4 regions of the Vibrio sp. 11986-1-5 genome follow, and region 1 is predicted to be linked to each of the others. Evidence: predicted binding sites of a transcription regulator. Region 1 holds the regulator's gene; each other region holds the start of a gene.
The links. The regulator PurR, encoded in region 1, represses purine synthesis genes. The targets are predictions, from matches to a motif close to TNANGNAAACGTTTNCNTNA.
Positions count from the first base shown of each region.

Region 2: purT (phosphoribosylglycinamide formyltransferase 2) is a predicted target of PurR. The motif match lies at 1,759-1,778, and genes of this name have one in related genera.
Region 3: AACS00_RS15760 (NupC/NupG family nucleoside CNT transporter) is a predicted target of PurR. The motif match lies at 3,759-3,778, and genes of this name have one in related genera.
Region 4: AACS00_RS13945 (uracil-xanthine permease family protein) is a predicted target of PurR. The motif match lies at 2,037-2,056, and genes of this name have one in related genera.

Region 1 is NZ_CAWNVW010000011.1:517,011-522,511, reverse strand. It holds gene elyC (envelope biogenesis factor ElyC) at 1-766, shown strand, start outside; gene purR (HTH-type transcriptional repressor PurR) at 1,142-2,149, shown strand; cyclic di-GMP riboswitch class I at 2,351-2,433, shown strand; gene AACS00_RS05335 (TfoX/Sxy family DNA transformation protein) at 2,550-3,140, shown strand; gene AACS00_RS05330 (alpha/beta fold hydrolase) at 3,384-4,208, opposite strand; gene glgA (glycogen synthase GlgA) at 4,412-5,501, opposite strand, start outside.
Region 2 is NZ_CAWNVW010000022.1:157,493-162,993, reverse strand. It holds gene AACS00_RS06625 (CidB/LrgB family autolysis modulator) at 1-600, shown strand, start outside; gene cdd (cytidine deaminase) at 764-1,651, shown strand; gene purT (phosphoribosylglycinamide formyltransferase 2) at 1,868-3,043, shown strand; gene AACS00_RS06610 (methyl-accepting chemotaxis protein) at 3,194-4,498, opposite strand; gene AACS00_RS06605 (thiopurine S-methyltransferase) at 4,597-5,244, opposite strand.
Region 3 is NZ_CAWNVW010000053.1:122,345-127,845, forward strand. It holds gene AACS00_RS15745 (methyl-accepting chemotaxis protein) at 1-998, shown strand, start outside; tRNA gene AACS00_RS15750 (tRNA-Arg) at 1,042-1,118, opposite strand; gene folD (bifunctional methylenetetrahydrofolate dehydrogenase/methenyltetrahydrofolate cyclohydrolase FolD) at 1,452-2,324, shown strand; gene AACS00_RS15760 (NupC/NupG family nucleoside CNT transporter) at 2,416-3,618, opposite strand; gene AACS00_RS15765 (LysR family transcriptional regulator) at 3,920-4,873, opposite strand; gene luxU (quorum-sensing phosphorelay protein LuxU) at 4,925-5,272, opposite strand; gene luxO (quorum-sensing sigma-54 dependent transcriptional regulator LuxO) at 5,280-5,501, opposite strand, start outside.
Region 4 is NZ_CAWNVW010000051.1:201,812-207,312, forward strand. It holds gene recG (ATP-dependent DNA helicase RecG) at 1-1,965, shown strand, start outside; gene AACS00_RS13945 (uracil-xanthine permease family protein) at 2,254-3,648, shown strand; gene envZ (two-component system sensor histidine kinase EnvZ) at 3,719-5,020, opposite strand; gene ompR (osmolarity response regulator transcription factor OmpR) at 5,105-5,501, opposite strand, start outside.

The DNA of each region.
Region 1 (5,501 bases):
ATTACCAGCGCTGCTGTTGATTGGTTTTATCGGCTTAATGCTGATTATGTTTACCGCTAAGCGTAAAACTGGTTGCCTAGTAGTATTGTTTTCTTTGTCCAGTTTATTCGCCATTTCTTTTCAACCAATCTCCAGTCAGTTATTGATGCCTTTGGAGCGTCAGTACAGCGCTTTTTTACCAGTTGAAGGTACTATCGATTACGTAATGGTACTAGGTAATGGTCATGTCGTTGATGATAGCATTCCACCAACCTCAGAACTCACTCGAGCCGCTTTAATGCGTCTGACGGAAGGTATTCGTGTCATGCGAATGTATCCCGGTTCAAAACTTATCTTGTCCGGCTATACAGGAGGTAGTGAAATTAGCCATGCACGTATGTTGGCTAAAGTTGCGCTGGCGCTTGGTGTTGCTAAATCGGACATTATTTTGCTTGAAACCGCGCAAGATACGTGGGAAGAAGCGAGACAAGCAGCGGCTTTTGTTCAGCAGCGCACTTTAGTTCTGGTCACTTCGGCCAGTCACATGACCCGAGCAATCAATGAGTTTCAATCTGCTGGGCTAAACCCAATCCCAGCACCAACCAATTATCTAGCTCAAACTAATATCAGCCAAGCTTGGGATAAATATACCCCAAGAGCGCTCTATTTAGAGCAAACTGAACGATATTGGTATGAAACCATGGGGCTCATTTGGCAAACGATGCGCGACTGGGTCACTCATGAACCTAAGTTGCCTGAATCAAAACCTATGATAGAGGGTAACTGATTTTCTCGTTATCAGTCGAAAAGTGGTGGTGTGCACAACTTGATAAACATTGTACCTATTTAGCATTAAATGGAAGGATTATGGGCCGAATTTGATTGCGAGTTACTGCGTTGCAGTCTAGAATCTTGCTGGTTATCAACAAGATTAAATGTAACCAATAGGCCGCTATTTAACAGCGGTTTTTGTGTTTTTATTACTTTTAGGCTGACGTTAGCCTATACCCGAATCATGAGACTTTGCATAAAGGGCAGCTCCGGTAATACCCTTGGCAAACCTCTCGTCTATCACACTCCCTAGTAGGATGATTGCATTTTCGGGCACACAACTACTGCTCCAGTTGTCTCAACACCGAGCAGTCATCGACAGGATAATTTTATGGCTACGATTAAAGACGTTGCACGCCTAGCGGGCGTATCAACAACAACCGTATCTCATGTCATCAATAAAACTCGTTTTGTGGCAGAAACCACCCAAGAAAAAGTCTTGGACGCTGTTAAACAGCTGAATTATGCACCGAGCGCGGTCGCACGCAGCTTAAAATGTAATACAACGCGTACAATCGGTATGCTAGTGACTCAATCAACCAACTTATTTTTTTCTGAAGTAATCGATGGGGTTGAAAGTTATTGTTACCGCCAAGGCTACACACTCATTCTCTGTAATACTGGTGGTATCTACGAGAAACAGCGTGATTATATTCGCATGCTTGCTGAAAAGCGGGTCGACGGTATGTTGGTCATGTGCTCCGATTTAACGGAAGAGTTACTTGAGATGTTAGACAGTCATCCCTCCATCCCTAAAGTTATTATGGATTGGGGCCCACAAACGTCACAAGCGGATAAAATCATTGATAACTCTGAAGAAGGGGGTTATCTGGCTACAAAATATTTGATCGAAAATGGGCACACTGAAATCGCTTGTCTAAGCGGTCACTTTGTTAAAGCCGCCTGTCAGGAGCGTATTGCCGGTTTTCGTCGTGCCATGGCAGAAGCTAACCTAACCGTTAAAGAAGATTGGATCTTAGAAGGTAACTTCGAATGCGATACTGCCGTTCTGGCCGCGGATAAAATCATTGCGATGGATACACGCCCTACTGCGGTGTTTTGCTTTAATGACACCATGGCATTAGGCTTAATCAGCCGTTTACAGCAACGTGGCGTACGCGTACCAGACGATATGTCTGTTATTGGTTATGACAATATTGAGTTAGCTGAATATTTTTCTCCACCACTGACCACTGTGCACCAACCTAAACGCCGTGTAGGTAAAAATGCCTTTGAAATATTGTTAGAACGTATTAAAGATAAAGAACATGAGAGACGTATTTTTGAAATGCACCCAGAAATCGTTGAGCGTGATTCAGTCAAAAAACTCACTAATTAATAGATAAGCACTTCATTACCCCATCATAAATCACAAGCTCCAATCATAACTCTAGGCTATGATTGGAGCTATTAATACCCAAACCATTCACACTACCAATGAAATAAAAGGCATACTAGTGATGACTGAGTGTGATACTTATTCAATGATTTGTTTATTTTATACATCCACGTTATACTATTTTGTCAATAATGAAACGTGTCACGCACAGGGCAAACCATCTGAAAAGATGGGACGCAAAGCCTCCGGCCTAAACCAAAGTGGTAGGTAGCGGGGTTGCCGATGACAAAATAGCCAAAAGAAGAAGTCAACTCCCCTTACTATTATGCTTTTTGACTTTTTGCTATTTTCTCGGACCTGATTTTGCTGGCGAATTGCTTAATACACCGAGAATAACAGCATGGATAAACCCGTATTAAAAGATTCAATGCGACTATTCGAACTGCTTGGCCAGGTCAAGTCGCGCTCAATGTTTGGTGGCTTCGGGATTTTTGTCGATGACACCATGTTCGCTTTAGTTGTCAATAATCAACTGCATCTTCGAGCTGACGATGAATCGGTCAAAGTTTTTTCCGCAAGAGGCTATCTGCCCTATGTTTATAAAAAACGGGGCTTTCCTGTGGTGACTAAATACTTTGCGTTACCTGATACCTGTTGGCTTAATCCAAACTATATCTTGCAAGAAGCAACCACTGCATTACGCCATGCAAAAGCTGAGCGAGAGCAACAAGAGCAAACGAAACCCACTCGCTTAAAAGACCTGCCTAACTTGCGCTTAGCGACTGAACGGATGCTTAAAAAAGCAGGTATTCACTCCGTTGATCAGTTACAACAAGCTGGTTCTGTTGCGGCTTATCAAGCAATTAGACAAAGTCACTCATCGGATGTCAGTGTAGAACTATTGTGGGCATTAGAAGGGGCAATTGAAGGTAAACACTGGTCGGTTATCCCCCCAAGCCGCCGAGAAGAACTGAAAAAAAGCCTATTCTAATTCAGATACCTAGCCCGCTAGCCAGTCAGGCGTAGCGGGCATATTGATCCGTAATCACTTACCCTGATAGATATTATAGCCGTTTGAAATTCATCATTTCGGTATCATTGACACGACTTGAATGGACAAAACTGCAAGCCATCCCCTTCCATCGCTATCGTTATAAATCAACAACATAATAAAACTAGGGCAACTAAACCTAGCTGCCTCACAATCGTATTCTTCTATTAGCAAATGGAGAAATTAAAGCACAGAATGAGATAAAGTGGTTGGTGTGCTTTGCCGCTGGATAAATTGAATCGACAGCTGGTTAAACAACTCCGGTTGTTCGACATTACAAACATGCCCACAGTTTGGAAGCTCCAACAGCTCACTTTGCCGATGAGCGGCGACCATTTCACGTACTGGGCGAATAAACATGTAATCACGCTCTCCCATTAAATACAACGTCGGAATAGGCAATTCTCTATCTTTAAAATAACGCATTAATGGATTCACTTCGGCAGTCAACGTAAACCAACGTTTAAATTCTTGCTGACACAATTTTTTAGCTTCTCGAACAAACAAATGACGAGACTCTTTCTGACTGCGTTGTGGCATCACAATGTAAGCAAACAGACGATATAACCACATATAGGGGATGAGATGTTTACTTAAATGACCGAGCTTAACTAATAGTTGCGAACGAATATTCAAGCGAGTAACCGCCCCACCTAATACCATAGAGCGAACTCGCTGAGCAGATAATTCGGCAATATTACGCACGATGATCGTGCCCAAAGACATCCCGACAAAATGAGCTGAAGCTATTTTCAAGTGATCCAGTACTTTGAGGACGTCGATGGTCACCGTTTTAAAAGTATATCGATTAGTAATCAGATCTTTGATAATACGATGAGATTTTCCGTGACCGCGTAAATCAATCAATAACAAGTTAAAATGCTGTTTGTACGCTTTGATCTGTTTAAACCAAATAGATGAGCTTCCGCCAGCGCCATGCACAAACACCACCCATTCTCGGCTAGTTGGGTGTGGATAGACTTTATGGAACAGTAAAGATTGAGACATGGATACCACAGAAAATCAAAATCATTGATACTGAGAGATTAGCATATTTTAGTGTCAAAAATCGTTTTTGAGTTGTAAAAAACTATTGTGAGTAGACCGATGAGGAAACGCTCCCCATCGGTACAGAAGAACATAATTCAGAAAAGGAATAATAGGCTATCCGCTCACCAAGCACTTGTATGCACTTCTAGCCTTTACTCGCATTAGTCAAAAATAGCTAAGCGATACATTTTTATATATTCAAGGGCAGACTCGCGCCAGCCAAAATCTTTGCTCATCGCTCGTATTTGAACATTGAGCATCTCTTCTGGTTGCTGTAGATAAAATAGTAATGCTCTTTGCATTGTGATCAATAATGCTGAAGGCGATGGCTCTTGAAAACCAAATCCCGTCGCTTGCTGCGGATACTTATCATAATCTTGTACGGTATCTTTTAAACCGCCGACCTCTCGTACAATAGGTAAAGTACCATAAGCCATACTGTAGATTTGGTTTAGTCCACAAGCTTCAAACTCTGAAGGCATCAGGAAAAAATCCGCTCCAGCCTCGACTAAATGGGCAAGACGATTACTGTAAGTCTCAACGAACCCTAACCTATCAGGGTGATGTGCTGCCATTTTATGTAATGCTGCCGCAATTTCCGGTTCACCAGTACCGACGATCACCACTTGTACCTGATTGCGTAAAAACGACTCAAGAATAGGCAATAAATAATGAAACCCTTTTTGATGAGTCAAACGACAAACCATACCAAACAGAGGCGTAGCGACTTGTGGTAAATTTAACTCTTGTTGTAAGGCCAATTTACTGGCTGATTTTCCAAGAGTCAGTGATTGGCGCTCAGCATGATAAGTCTGAGGAATATACCGATCTGTTAGAGGGCTCCATTCAGAATAATCGCATCCATTGACAATACCATGTAAATCTCGTGCTCGACGTACAAAATCATCCACTAATCCATGAGAACCTAACGGCGTCAATAATTCAGAAGCATAGTTAGGACTCACTGCATTGATCTTATCGGCAAAAGCGATACCAGCGCGTAGCATACTAACATGATCATTCCCGTACTGTAGAAACTCCATCCCAGAGAGATTTAACTCAGGGATAACTTCCAATTGGTAATAAGAAAAAATACCTTTGAAAATGGCATTATGAATGGTCAGTACTGACTTGACCCCGAAAAAATAAGGATCTTCACGATAGCGAGTTTTTAATAAAAACGGCACTAAACCCGTGTGCCAATCATTGGCATGAATGATGGTGGGTTTTATGTTCAGCTTGGGCAAAATA
Region 2 (5,501 bases), on a different contig from region 1:
CCATTGTTGATCTGCATCGCCATCTTAATTCCGTTACTGATCTGGTTAGAAGTGCCTTACCAAGAATATTACGCGGATAATCATTGGATCAGTGATTTACTCCAGCCTGCTGTTGTTGCGCTCGCTTATCCCCTTTATGAGCAATTACCACAAATTCGCGCAAATTGGCGAATTATTCTCTTAGCTTGTGGCGTTGGCAGCATCATGTCTATGCTCACGGCCAGCATTATTGCCTTATCAATGCACGCAGACATTACCTTAGTCGCCGCCTTGATGGGCAAATCCGTCACTACACCTATTGCAATGGAAGTCAGTAGTAATTTGGGCGGAGAGCCTGCCATCGCCGCTATTCTTGTTCTACTTGTCGGGTTGTTTGGCGCTATTATGGCCTATCCCATTTATAACCTGCTGAATATTACCCACCCAATAGCTAGAGGCTTAACCACAGGGACTATTGCTCACGCTCTGGGTACTGCAACCTGTGCTGAAAAAGATCCACGAGATGCGGCATTTAGCTCGTTAGCACTGGTACTCTGTGGTGTGATCACCTCTATTTTAGCCCCTAGCCTGTTTGCTTTTAGTCTATGGCTTTTTTATTAAACGGGTCTTGTTGAGATTTTGGGAGATTCGCTGGGTATTATGTGTGACCTCACTCTAATTATGAAAAATGAAATCAATTTACATAAAGAATTGAGACTTTAATCACAGAATGACTATGGTAATTATCTAAAATGAAGTTCAATTGACCAATTAAGGATGAATTATGCATAGCCGAATCGAACAAGCGTTATCACAAATGCCAGCCATGCTTAGCGAGTTTCTAACGCCTATCGTCACGGCCGAGCGCTTTGATGCGACACTTTCTGCTGAACAATTCCATCAATTATTGACTTTATCAGGATTAAACGACGCCGATCTCAGAGTCGCTCTACTGCCACTCGCTGCGGCTTATGCGTACGTGCCAATTTCCAACTTTCATGTCGGAGCGATTGCTCGAGGAGTGAGTGGTCGGCTCTATTTTGGCGCTAATATGGAGTTTTCCGGAGCGCAGCTAGGACAAACCATCCATGCTGAGCAAGCCGCGATTAGTCACGCGTGGATGAAGGGTGAACAAGGCATAGCCAGTATGACGGTCAATTATAGTCCTTGTGGTCACTGCCGACAGTTTATGAATGAGCTTAGTACAGCGACCACCTTAATGATTCAATTACCACAAAGGGAAGAAAAATCGCTGCAAGATTATTTACCTGAATCTTTTGGGCCAAGGGATTTGGGTATTGAATCGGCGTTAATGACCCCGATTGATCATGGTTATAACAGTGACGATCAAGACTCACTGGTTCAAACGGCAATTCAAGCTCTCAATCGTAGCCACGCTCCTTATACTAATAACCTCAGTGGAGTTGCGCTGCGTACTCAATCAGGTCAAGAATACTTCGGATCATACGCAGAAAATGCCGCTTTTAATCCAAGCTTGCCTCCCCTACAAGTCGCACTGATCCAACTGCGTATGGCAGGGGAAGAATTCACCGACTTAGCGGGCGCTGCGTTAGTCGAGATGGCACAAGGTCAAATCAGCCATTTAGCTGATACTCAAGCGACCCTCGAAGTGATTAATCCAGACCTTCCTTTGTCTTATTTAGCACTCTAGTCTTAATCAATATTGATTACTCGTCGCGTTAGTATATTGATGAGTAATCAATAACAACCCGATTTTATTTGTCGCACTCATGCCCCTACTTGATTTCATCCAACCCAAATAGCAAACGTTTTCTTTTTCACACGATTCCAGTATCATTGCCGCTGTTTTTATCTCTCAAGAAGAAGTCAATGCCACTTAGGTATTGAGTATGAATAAGGATTTTTTATGTTGGGAACGGCTACTCTCAATAGTGCAACACGGGTGCTATTACTTGGTTCAGGCGAGCTTGGTAAGGAAGTCGCCATTGAATGTCAACGCCTTGGTTTAGAAGTGATTGCGTGTGATCGCTATGCGAACGCCCCTGCGATGCAAGTCGCTCATCGTTATCATGTTTTCGATATGCTTGATCCACAAGCACTACAACAAATCATCGAGCAAGAACAACCACACTATATCGTGCCCGAAGTCGAAGCTATCGCCACGGATAAACTGGTCGAATTAGAAACACAAGGTTTCACGGTTATCCCAACCGCCAAAGCCACTCAATTGACGATGAATCGAGAGGGCATTCGCCGCCTCGCTGCTGAACAGCTGTCACTACCAACCTCCAATTATCAATTTGCAGATAGTTATGAGCAATTCGTGCTCGCTGTCGAGCAAATCGGCTTACCTTGTGTCTGTAAACCGATCATGAGCTCTTCCGGTAAAGGTCAGAGTGTTTTAAGAAGCCCTGAGGATATTGAACAAGCCTGGCACTATGCTCAACAAGGTGGACGTTCAGGAGCAGGCCGAGTCATCGTCGAAGGTTTTGTTGATTTTGATTATGAAATCACCTTATTAACGGTTCGCGCTATCGATGGTGTCCATTTTTGCGCTCCTATTGGTCACCGACAAGAAGACGGTGATTATCGTGAGTCTTGGCAGCCACAAGCTATGTCCGAAAATGCCTTAAAAGCCGCTGAATATGTAGCAGAGGAAATTGTTAATGCGCTTGGTGGCTATGGATTATTTGGTGTTGAACTGTTTGTCAAAGGCGACCAAGTCATTTTCAATGAGGTATCCCCTCGCCCACACGATACTGGCATGGTGACGATGATTTCCCAGGATTTATCAGAATTTGCACTGCATGTTCGCGCATTTATCGGTTTACCTGTCGGAACGATAACTCAATATGGGCCTTCTGCTTCAGCCGCGATTCTTGGTCAAGGTTTTTCAAACAACATCCAATTTTCAGGATTGGATGACGCTCTAAGCATTCCAACCGCTCAGGTTCGTTTATTTGCGAAACCGGATATTGATGGGCGTCGTCGTTTAGGTGTTGCTTTAACGCGTAGTAAGACGACAACGGAAGCAACGGATAGAGCGATAGAATGTGCTAAAGCGATAAAGATTGAGTACTGAACCATCCTTGAAGCTGCAGGGGGCCAGACGGTCCCCCAATGATTATAAATAATTATGTAATTAGAGATAAAAATCGAGCCAATATCGCTAAAGCGTCAAGCGCTTCAAGCTGGAAAGACATACACGTTAAACAAAAAGAGCAACACCACTCTACTTGATTTTTTCTATCGTCTCCGCTACGTACACCGCACCCTTACGTATTTCTTCAATTAATGTTTTAGTAATATTTAACTGATTATTACATTCCGTCACCTTGGCACGTACGCTATCTAGACTCGCTTCTGAGGTTGTCGTTAATTCGGTATTTCTTTTGACAATAGCGCTAATTTCATCGGTCGCTTTAGAGGTATTGGCTGCAAGTGATCGAACCTCATCGGCAACGACTGCAAATCCACGGCCATACTCGCCAGCTCTTGCTGCTTCAATCGCCGCATTCAATGCCAATAGGTTAGTCTGATCAGCGATACTAGAAATGGTGGTAACGATTTGCACAATCTGTTTAGATTGTCCGGCCAGTTGCCCCATTAACTCATTAGCTTTATTGACCGTAGCTTCAATATCTTGTGCACTAGCGGCTGCATCTGCCACCATTTTGGAGCCATCGTGAGTTAAAGAAACGGTTTCTTGAGAACGCTGCTCGGCAATCAGAGTCGCCTCTTCTATCCGTTTTGACCTTTGTATTCTATCGGTTATATCACTAGCAAATTTAGTGACTCGAACCACCTTACCTTGATCATCAAAAATAGGATTGTAGGTCGCTTCGATCCAAATTTCTTCACCATACTTAGTCAAACGTTTAAACAATCCTGATTGAAACTTGCCTTTCGCTAATTCGCTCCAGAATTTAGGATGTTCTTGATGAAACGCATCATCGCAAAAAATACGGTGGTGTTTGCCAACAATTTCATTCAATTGATAACCAAGCGCCGCTAAAAAATTTTTATTGGCTTCAACAATTGTCCCATCCGGCGTAAAAGAGATCACCGCCATCGATTTATCTACCGCATTAAAAATGGCCGCCTGTGAATCTAATTTTTGTTTCGCTTTAGTCACATCACTGGCAATTTTAATCACCTTATAGACTTTACCTTGCTGATTTTTAATCGGTATATAGGTCGCTTCGATCCAAATTTCTTGCCCACCTTTGGTTAAACGACTAAACGTTCCCGATTGAGACTGACCTTGAGCGAGCTGCTGCCAAAAAGTTGCATAAGCCGGAGAATCACTCACTTTTTTAGCACAGAACATTCGATGATGATGCCCTTTAACCTCTTCTAAACCATACCCTGTCACTTGCAAGAAAAGCTTATTTGCAGATAACACTTCACCTTGGGGAGTAAACTCGATGTAGGCGGTATGATTACCGATTGCCGTAAGAATATCGCCTGCGGCGATTAACTGATCACGCTCTTGAGTAACTTGTTTTAATTGTTTGGACTGCTGATTAAAAAACATAAAACGATCCTTATTATCTACGGCTGGGGCTTTAAAAGGGCTTGATTAGCAAATCCTTGATTACAGTTTATATCATTCTATCCAAAACCTCAGGTTCTTTATCTTTTTATCAACCAAACCTCTTCAGCAAAATAACTGACTCCTTTTTTAACGCTTTCCGGATGATGTGCATCTGCTTCATCACGAGCTAAACGCTGGATATCAAAGCCATTAAATAACTGACGAATTTCTTGTTCATTGACGCTAAATGGTGGGCCACTACGCTCTTCTTGAGGGTAATCTAAACTGATCAGTAATAGTCTACCTCCGGGATTCAATAAGCTTTTTAAGCGCTCAGCATAATGTACTCGCATCTCTTCTGGGAGGGCAATTAAGGCCGCGCGATCATAAATAATATCAACCGGAACCAATGGCGCGGTGAAAATATCCCCAGTATAAAGAGTCAGTTCATCAAATTGATAACTCTCATGCTGTGCAGAAAGTTGAGTCACTAATGGCGTATAAAAATGCTCAGCAAAAAATGCCCTTACCGCTATCGGACTCAGTTCGACACCTTGTACATTATCATGCCTAGCAGCTAGCCAGACTAAGTCTTCACTTTTTCCACACAAAGGAACAAAAACGTTATCACTGCGTTGTGGTAACGTCGCTGACCAATATTCCATGAGTAATGGATTAACGTCATCAAGATGAAAACCAAGCTGATTTGCCGCCCATTTGTTATGCCAAAATTCTGGATCTCTCATTTTTCTCTACCATTGTATTATTCAAAGACGACTAGCTGACTGATACGCTAAGTACGCAAAAGGCTGCATTATGCTGTTGTCATCAATAAGGCTCAACATCAAATGTGAAGGATATACATTTCTTTACATTCGAATGTGGAACTGTGGATCTAATCAAGTGTCTCAACACTGTGACCAAAACCATATTATTGAAATAGAGAAGATCGTTTAGGTTGAATTCGTTTCAGTCACCCCAACTTAAACCTTAGTGGCTTCTG
Region 3 (5,501 bases), on a different contig from region 1:
TATCATACGCACGCAAGAAAATGTTTGCATCACTCAGTGAGCTACTAAAAAGCTCCTTTAGCCACCCGTTAGCGGTCAGCACTTATACCAGCGATCGCGGCGATCTAGGAGCGATTAAAGTCTCCCTCTACAGTCAAGCCGCTCACCTCAGTACCATTTTGGCACGAATTGAAAACGCGGCCAGTGACGTTTCATCAGGCATGAAGCGCGGACAAAGCTTAACTCAAAGCGCCCGTAAAGAAATCACGCGTCAACAGGCTGAAACCGAGACTGTCGCTGCGGCGATGAACCAAATGAGTACTTCAATCAACGATGTTTCAGAGCATGTGAATAATACGGCGGGGCAAGCATCAACAGCCAATACTCTGACCCAACATGGTGTCACAACGGCTCACATTACTCGAGATTCGATTGAAAAGCTTAAACAAACAGTGCAACAAATTGGCCACTCTGTTGAAAGTGTTTCTGAGCAGACCACTAAAATTGCTCAAGTTGCGCAAATCATTGAAAATATTGCTGAGCAAACGAATCTCTTAGCACTGAATGCGGCTATCGAAGCCGCGAGAGCCGGAGAACAAGGGCGAGGTTTCGCCGTCGTAGCTGATGAAGTTCGTGTATTAGCCACTCGAACTCAGCAATCAACTCAAGATATCCACAATATTATTTCTGAACTGACTGGTCGAGCTCAGCAAGCGGTAAAAGTGTCCAAAGTTGGCGTTGAAAATGCTGAAGAAGGATTAAGCTATGTACTCAAAAGTAGTGAAGTATTAGAAGGTATTTCACAAGCCGTTGAGCAAATTGCTGAAATGTCAGCACAAATTGCTACTGCGGTTGAGCAGCAAGCCCATGTCGCCGAAGACGTTAATCAGCAAATCGTCAATATTTCCAACTTAGCGGAATCCACCCAACGGAGCGCAAATCAGCTGAATGATTGTATTAATGATGTCGATAAGGTTTCAGACGATCTACACGAACTTGTCGTGCGCTTCAAACAATAGCGCCGATCAAAAAGCCCCAGTACAAGTACTGGGGCTTAAGATATGGCACGCCCTACAGGATTCGAACCTGTGACCACCTGCTTAGAAGGCAGGTGCTCTATCCAGCTGAGCTAAGGGCGCTTTATGGGAGAGGATTATACGAGTTCAACCGCGTAAATCAACGCTTTTGACCGTTATTTTCTATCAAGTGCCTAAATATAAAGCAAAAGTACTATTTTAAAACGGGTTAACGTGTACATAACTCACGATGTCGTCGTCAGCCAACCGCATAACGTCTTATTAAAATAGCATGACTCATCACTATTTAGCTGATCACCTTTACCGAATTTGAAACAGAAAAATCCGCATAAACATTAAAAATCAAAAAGCAAACGTTTGCTTATGGATATTTTGCTTGCCATCTGCCACAATGCGCGGAAAATTTTGTGCTTTGCAGTGTAAGTAAGGAATGTTATGACGGCTCAATATATTGATGGAAAGTTAATCTCGCAAACGGTGCGATCTGAAGTCGCAGCACGAGTAAAAGCCCGCACCGATTTGGGACTACGGGCTCCGGGACTTGCAGTTGTTCTTGTCGGCGAAGATCCGGCTTCGCAAGTCTATGTCGGCAGTAAACGCCGCGCCTGTGAAGAAGTCGGATTTGTCTCGAAATCTTATGATCTGCCGGCAACAACGGGCGAAGCTGAGCTCTTAGCGTTAATTGATACGTTGAATCAAGACGACACTATTGACGGTATTCTTGTTCAACTTCCTCTACCTGCTGGCATTGATACGACCCAAGTACTAGAACGTATTGTACCAGATAAAGATGTCGATGGATTTCATCCTTATAATCTCGGTCGCTTAGCTCAGCGTATCCCTAAACTGCGCTCTTGCACCCCTAAGGGGATCATTACCTTATTAGAACGTTACAATATCGAATTGCGGAGTAAGCATGCCGTTGTCGTCGGTGCATCGAATATTGTAGGGCGTCCAATGAGTCTGGAATTACTACTAGCAGGATGCACAACGACAACCTGCCATCGTTTCACTAAAGATCTCGAACACCATGTTCGTCAAGCCGACATTTTAGTCGTCGCGGTCGGTAAGCCTAATTTTATTCCCGGATCTTGGGTGAAAGAAGGGGCAGTAGTGATTGATGTCGGTATCAATCGTCTTGCTTCTGGACAGTTGATTGGTGATGTCGATTTTGAAGTCGCACGCACACGAGCCAGTTTTATAACTCCCGTTCCTGGTGGGGTTGGCCCGATGACGGTAGCAAGTTTAATTGAAAACACTATGATGGCGTGCGAACAGTTCCATACCCAAGATAAAACGCAACATTAACCACTCGCATTAATTATCTCTGATTAACAATGAGAAGTAACATGTGAGACAAAAACGGGGCGAGCAATAATCTCTCTCGCCCCTTTTATATTTATAGTGATAAGATAACACCCGCTAGCGCTGCGCTCATTAAATTAGCCAAAACGCCAGCCCCAATCGCTCTAAAACCATATTGAGAGATAAAACTGCGCCGCTCTGGTACTAAACTCCCCAAGCCACCAATCAAGACCGCCATCGTCGAAATATTAGCAAAACCACATAAAGCAAACGTTATGATCGCTTGCGAATGTTCACTCAATTGTGATTGTACGTTGATGAATTGAATAAAAGCGACAAATTCATTGATGACGATTTTATTACCAATCAGTGATCCGGCGGTAATCGCCTCGTGCCATGGAATACCTAGTAACCATGCAATAGGTGCAAATACATACCCCAGTATCAACTCAAAACTTAATGTGATACCGAACCAGCCCCCTAGCCAGCCTAATAAACCGTTCAGCAACGCAATCACACTGACAAAAGCAAGCAGTGTCGCGCCAACCGCAACGGCAATTCGTAACCCCGACATCGCGCCATCAGCCATCGCCTCAACGACATTGGTTGCCTTTGGGATATCAATATCGATTTCAGCCTTTTGTTGGTGAGTCTGTGTTTCTGGAAACAGCATTTTTGCCATTAGCAAACCAGCCGGTGCAGACATAAATGCGGCAGCAATTAGATAGTTCAAATTAACACCCAATGACGCATAACCGACTAAAGTACCTCCAGCAACCGACGCCAAACCACAAGTCATTACTGCAAAAAACTGTGAATCACTCATCTGCTTTAAATAAGGCTTAACGACAAGAGGAGCTTCAATCATACCAACAAAAATATTGGCGGTTGCTGACAGTGATTCTGCTCGACCTGTGCCCAATAATTTTTGTAGCGCTCCGCCAATCAAGTTAATCACTTTCGGCATTAAGCCAATATGATATAACCCAGAAATTAACGCAGAAAAAAAGATAATGATACCAAGGACATGAATGGCAAATACAAATCCTACTTTTTCACTGGCTAATCCACCAAAGATAAAGCTGATCCCTTCTTGGCCATAATCGATCAAATGAGCAACAGCGCCTGTTACCCCATTGAGTATATCTTTACCGGCTGGCACATAGAGCACCAACAGGGCAAAACCTACTTGCAACAAAAAAGCCAAGCCGACCGTTCTAAGTCGAATATTTTTTCTATCTGCAGAAAATAGCCAAGCCACACTTAAAATGGTGATTACACCGAGCAATGAGATCATATATCTAATCCGAAAAGTTACTAATAATGTAAGGCGAGGCATTCTATAGTGCAAAAGTAGATGCGCAAGCCACAAATGTTAACGGAGTAGATCAAAAAAATATCACGCAACAATCGATCATTTAAGCCATTGAATTTCAACAAAACAAACGTTTGCTTTTTCAAATTCTTTCCATATAGAAATAATGTTTCTAAACATGGAAAGAATCTCTTACCTAAAATGATCAAACGTATTCATAGACGACGAATGTTGCCAAACGAGTAAAACAGAAGGAGAGATTGAAAACATTAAGTAGGCGAACTTAGCATCCTGTCGATGCAAAGCGTACATAAGGCTCTAAGCGACTATCCCAATAACAAGGACTCGCTAATTTGTCTTTGATAAAATCGATCACCGCCGACGTTTTCTTAGGCATATGCTGACGGCTAGGATAAACCGCATAAAACGGCATATTTTGGTTAGCGTGCCAATCTGGTAGTAATTGAATCAATTGTCCGTGACGAAATTCATCTTTAAGCAGATACGTCGCTAGATACGCCACCCCCCATCCAGCGACTGCCGCATCACGCACGGCTTCAGCCAAATCAACCGAGTAGTTACCAGAAACTTGTACAGTCAATTTGTGATCCGATTTGGCAAAAGACCAACGGGTATAGTCACGATCCCAACTGCGATAAATCAAACAATTGTGCTCTAATAATGCTTCTGGAGTATGCGGCGTACCGTGTTGAAGTAAATAGTCCGGAGAAGCAACCACGACAAAACGACTGTCTGCTAGACGCTGAGCAATATATCCCTGTGGCAAATGCTCATTACTGGTTATCCACAAATCAAGCCCCTCTTGTAGCATGTCGACGCGATGATCAAACAGGTGCACCTCGACTTGTAGATCAGGATAACGTTGACGCAATGCTTCTAGCGCCGGCAAAATATGTAAAGTTCCAAAAGATTGCGATAAACCCAAACGAAGCAGCCCTGAGACTTCATTACGTTGACTCTCAACCTCAGCTTGCGCTTCATCAACCAAACGAAGTAACTGAGTGCAATACTGATAGAAACCTTGCCCCGCTTCGGTAATGGTGACACTCCGCGTTGTACGTTGTACCAACTTAATTCCCAAAGACGCTTCAAGCAAAGCCAACTGTTTACTGACATGAGAGACCGATACGCCCAATTGCTTGGCGGCAGCGGTAAAGCCTTTTTGCTGTACCAAAGTAGCAAAAATGACCATTTGCCCAGCTCGCTCTGCTAACACTGATTTTCCTTCTAGTATAATGTGCCTTGTAAGAAGATGGTCTTAATGCGGTTAATGCGCCGCACCTTGTAACTGAGCATAACATTCGGCGGTTTCGCTAAGTATCTCTAACATCTTTGCTGTTTCCGTTTCTTCATTCATCACGATCCCCTGCTTGGCGTTGCTATCGACCTGTGTTGCAAAAGCACACAACTTATCGGCACCAAAACTGGCGGCGCTGCTTTTTAGTGCATGGCTGATTTCAATTAAATAAGTCATGTTACCACCATCAGCACCTTGAGTGAGTTGCTGATGATAAAGGTGAAGTTCACCTAAAAAAATATCCATTAGAATAGGAATATTCTCTTTGCCAATCTCTTTAGCCAACGCATCAATTTTTTCGGTATTCATCCACTGCATAACGTCTCTAGCGCTCCTTTTCCTGCTCTTTTTCATTCCAGGTTTGCAGCTTGCGATAAATCGTTGAGGGACTGACATCCAAATAACTCGCCGCTCTTGGAATATTACCATCACACACTTCGATGGCTTTTTCTATCGCTTGTTTTTCCGTTAGCCATAACGGGAAGATATCATGTACCGACAATACCTTCTCATTAGGAGACAAAAAGGTAGGTTCTGCCATTCTTGG
Region 4 (5,501 bases), on a different contig from region 1:
CCACTGCGTTATGAAGACCGCTCACGTATCTATCCGATGGTCAAGCTACACCCAGGCTTGTGGGCAGCAGTCCAAGGTAAAATCACCGCCACAGATACCCATTTCGGCCGACGGAAAATGCTCACCGTAAAGATCAGTGATGGTAATGGCTCTCTCACGCTGCGTTTTTTCAATTTTACTGCAGCGATGAAAAATAGCTTCGCGATTGGTAAGGTGATTTATGCGTTTGGCGAGATCAAACCCGGAAATCACGGACTGGAGATCATCCATCCCGATTATCAGCTTTATACTCAGCCACAAGATGCACAACCCGAAGAAGCAACGCTGACCCCCGTTTATCCAACCACGGAAGGCCTAAGGCAAAGTACACTGCGCAGTTTAACCGAACAAGCTCTTGCGCTACTCGACAAAGCCGCGGTACAAGAACTGATGCCTGATGGATTGTACGATAAACAGATCAGCCTTGCTCAAGCGCTGCATATTTTGCATCACCCGCCTACTGATATCGATCTGAGCCAATTTGATGAAGGGCGTCATCCCGCTCAAGTTCGCCTGATCATCGAGGAGTTATTAGCGCAAAACCTCTCTATGCTCGCGGTACGTAGCAAAGGTCAACAAGACGCGGCGCTGCCTCTCATCACTCAAGGTCAACTCAAAAAACAATTTCTTGCCCAGCTGCCTTTTCAACCGACTCAAGCGCAAACGCGAGTCGTAGAAGAGATTGAAACCGATCTCAGCCAAGCCCATCCAATGATGCGCCTAGTGCAAGGGGATGTCGGTTCCGGAAAAACGTTGGTCGCCGCTTTAGCCGCACTCAGAGCCATTGAACACGGTTATCAAGTGGCGCTGATGGCGCCAACCGAATTGCTGGCCGAACAACATGCGGCGAACTTCGCCAACTGGTTTGCTCCGTTAGGTATTCAAGTTGCTTGGCTTGCTGGCAAACTAAAAGGCAAAGCTCGACAAACTGAATTAACGCAGATTGCCATTGGCACCGCAAAAATGATCGTCGGTACCCATGCACTTTTTCAAGAGCAGGTTGAGTTTGATCACCTTGCGTTAGTCATTATCGATGAGCAGCACCGTTTCGGGGTCCATCAACGCTTAGAGCTGCGTGAAAAAGGCGCAAAACAAGGCGCTTATCCACACCAGTTAATTATGACTGCGACCCCGATCCCACGGACTCTTGCCATGACCGCCTATGCGGATTTAGAAACTTCAATTATTGATGAACTGCCTCCCGGACGCACGCCAATCCAAACCGTGGCGATCCCGGATACCAAGCGCAGTGATATCATCGAACGGGTTCGTCATGCTTGCCTGCATGAGCATAAACAAGCTTATTGGGTCTGTACTTTAATTGATGAATCTGAAGTGCTGGAGGCGCAAGCTGCGGCCGATACCGCTGAAGAACTACAGCGCCAGTTGACTGAACTTAAGATTGGCTTGGTCCATGGACGCATGAAACCCGCAGAAAAACAGCAGGTGATGCAAGCCTTTAAAGACAATCAATTGCACCTGTTAGTGGCAACTACCGTCATTGAAGTCGGCGTCGATGTACCGAACGCTAGCTTGATGATCATTGAAAATCCAGAGCGATTAGGTTTAGCACAATTGCATCAATTGCGTGGCCGAGTAGGTCGCGGTTCTGTCGCCAGTCACTGTGTGCTGCTGTACCGTTCACCCTTATCGAAAACCGCGCAAAAACGTTTGGCCGTATTAAGGGAAAGCAACGATGGTTTTGTGATTGCTCAGCGCGATTTAGAAATTCGTGGTCCGGGTGAATTATTGGGCACGAAACAAACCGGATTAGCTGATTTCAAAATTGCCGATCTGGTTCGTGATCAACGCTTAATTCCAGAAGTACAAAGAATAGCGCGGCACATTCATGATCACTACCCCACTCATGCTGATGCGATTATTGAACGCTGGCTCGGTGAGCGCGAAGTCTACGCCAAAGCCTAATATTCACCACATTCTCGTTTTCGTGTTACTTGAACGTACAATGATGTCTGTTACCTCTTATTGATACATTGAAAAGCAAACGTTTGCTTTTTCTGATTAAGGATCTATAATCCCCGCCCAAAATCACCAAGATAACGATGTCTCTACTAGCACTCGACTATAGCAAGCAGAGAATCCGGCTTGGTCAACTCAGAGTTGAGCCTGATTAACAGCAATCACAGGTGATAAAAACTCAACGGTGACGGCCCATTCAGCGCACATCATCGACTGTCATTTTAGGATACCATCATGAGTCACCAACACGATACGCGTCCCTCTGAATTGATCTATCAATTAAATGAGCGCCCGCCTTTGCCCCAAACTTTATTCGCCGCAATCCAGCATTTACTGGCGATGTTCGTTGCCGTCATCACACCGTCGCTGATCATTTGCCAAGCGTTAGGGGTTCCGGCCGATCAAACCAATACCATTATTAGTATGTCGCTGTTTGCCTCTGGTCTTTCATCTTTTATTCAGATCCGAACCTTCGGGCCGATTGGCTCAGGACTGCTCTCGATTCAAGGCACCAGCTTTAACTTTCTTGGGCCAATCATTGGCGCGGGCCTCGCGCTGAAAGCGGGCGGAGCGGATATCGCCACTATGATGGCGGCGATTTTTGGTACCATTTTAGTCGCCTCTTTTGCTGAAATTTTACTATCACGTGTGCTGCAATTTGCCCAGCGGATCATTACCCCTTTAGTTTCTGGTATCGTGGTCACGTTAATCGGTTTGACCTTAGTCCAAGTGGGTTTAGTCTCTATCGGAGGCGGCTACAGCACACTGAGTGATGGTAGCTTTGGTAGCCTTGATAAACTCGCCTTAGCGGGCACCGTATTAGCGCTTATCGTGATCCTTAACCGAGCTCGCAATCCGTATATTCGCGTTGCCTCTATCGTCATCGCCATGCTGGTCGGTTATATCATGGCTTACTTACTCGGCATGGTCGATACTACACAGCGTCCTCAAAGTAGCCTCATCGCCCTGCCTATCCCAATGCAATATGGACTAAGCTTTGATTGGTCTTTATTCATTCCATTAGTGTTGATTTTTTTGATCACGGCGTTAGAAGCGATTGGCGATATCACTGCGACCTCGGAAGTCTCAGGAGAACCGGTCAAAGGCCCCGTCTATATGAAGCGTATCAAAGGAGGCGTACTGGCTGATGGGATTAACTCCGCTCTTGCCGCACTGCTGAACAGTTTCCCTAACTCAACCTTTAGCCAAAATAATGGGGTGATATTATTAACTGGCGTTGCTAGCCGTTATGTCGGTTATTTCATCGCGGCGATGCTGATGTTACTTGGGCTATTTCCCGGTGTAGCAAGCTTTGTCCAGTTAATTCCAGAGCCGGTACTGGGTGGCGCAACGATTGTCATGTTTGGCACGATTGCCGCCGCTGGGGTACGAATCATTTCGCGAGTTGAGCTTGATCGCCGAGCGATTTTAATCATGGCACTGTCTTTCTCGATGGGATTAGGCATTGCGCAAAAACCTGAAATTCTGCAATTTATGCCAGAAATCATCAAAAGTATTTTCTCTTCTGGTGTTGCCGCAGGTGGCATTACCGCGATTCTACTCAATCTCTTATTGCCGGAGCACTCGACTCGCCAAGAGTCAGAAACCACAGTCACAGAGCAAGCATAAGCGAGTTCAAATAATTAAGCCGGTTGGCGATGCGCTAACCGGCTTAATCTCTGACTGACGACTACCTCGCTTACTTGGTTGGAAAACTGAGCTGAATTTTCAAACCACCTTCGCTACGATTATTTAAAACAACCGCGCCATGATGCTGCCCAACGATACGTTTTACGATCGCCAATCCAAGGCCAGTGCCTTCACTGCCTCGCGCAGTATCCCCTCGAATAAAAGGCTCAAAGACTTTTTGTACTTGGCTTGGGTCAATCCCTGGGCCGTTATCTTCGACACAGACCCAAGCCATGCGTTTATCCGCGGTTACCCCAGTACTGATTTTCACCCAACCATTGCCATAACGTAACGCGTTCACCACTAAGTTGCTCACCGCACGTTTAATGGCAATAGGATTGCCAAATACTGGCTCAATCGCGGCTTGAAAAGCTGTTTCAATGTGCAGCTCATAACCACCTTCGGAACTGGCAATGTCTCCAGCAATCTCATTGAGGTCGACCGCTTGAAAAGTTTGTTTATCAACCGGCTTTAAATAGTCCATAAACTGGCTGATGATCTCGTTACACTCCTCGGTATCGCTAATGATCCCTTCAGCGAGATAGCTGTCTTGAGGGGACATCATTTCGGTTGCTAAGCGGATTCGCGTCAATGGCGTTCGCAAATCATGACTGATTCCCGCCATCAATAAGGCTCGGTCTTCTTCCAGCGCTTGAATGCCTTGTGACATTTGATTAAATGCGCGAGTTACCGCGCGAATTTCACTGGCCCCACTCTCGACAATTGGCGGCGGGATCTCCCCTCGTCCGACCGCCAACGCGGCTCTTTCTAACGCAATCAAAGGACGATTTTGCAAACGAATGAATAACCATCCTCCGACCAAGATCAGTACGGCGACAAAAATACTGTTACGAAACAGGGGAGCAAAATCATCTTCCCGTAATTCAGTCAGCGGAATACGTAAGATTTGCTCAGGTAACTGTTCGATTTTCATCCATAGAATATAGCTTTCGGCTCCCACGCCCATGCGAACTTCTGTCGGAGAGCCCAGCTCTTCGCTCATTTTATCACTCATCAAATCGATACTGATCGCGCGTTGAAACTCATCCGCCGCCGGACCATCATCACTAAAGATCTCAACCCCAAGCTTTTCCAACACCCGCAAACGTAGCGATCGATCTAAATTAGGCTCCGCATCGGTAAAGCTATCATCCAACATCAAACTGATTTCATGGCTGAGAATTTTATTGAACTGCTGCAAGCTTGGGATCAGCGCATAATTAATCAGCGCAAAATAGGAGTACGCTTGGCTGGCAACCAAGAGGGTAAAAAACAGCAGAATCGTTTGGGTAAATGAACTACGGATTCGCATAGTGCACCTAAGGTGTGAGAATAATGGAGGGATAAAACGATAACAGCCAGTGGACATCTTGAACACTGGCTGCAGACAATAATCTTAACTGGCGGATTTACCATCTGGCACAAAGACATAACCTAAGCCCCACACCGTTTGAATATAACGCGGTTTGCTTGGGTCAACTTCCAACATACGGCGCAAACGAGAAATTTGCACATCGATAGAACGTTCCATCGCTGAGTATTCTCGACCACGGGCCATATTCATTAATTTGTCACGAGATAAAGGTTCACGAGCATTGGTCACTAAAGCTTTTAATACCGCAAACTCACCAGAAGTCAGTGGCATCGCTTCATCACCACGAAACATTTCTCGCGTGCCCAGATTTAAACGAAACTCACCAAATTCGACAATCGTATCTTCAGCACTCGGCGCGCCGGGTGCTTCGATTACTTGGCGACGTAATACGGCTTTAATCCGCGCCAGTAGTTCGCGG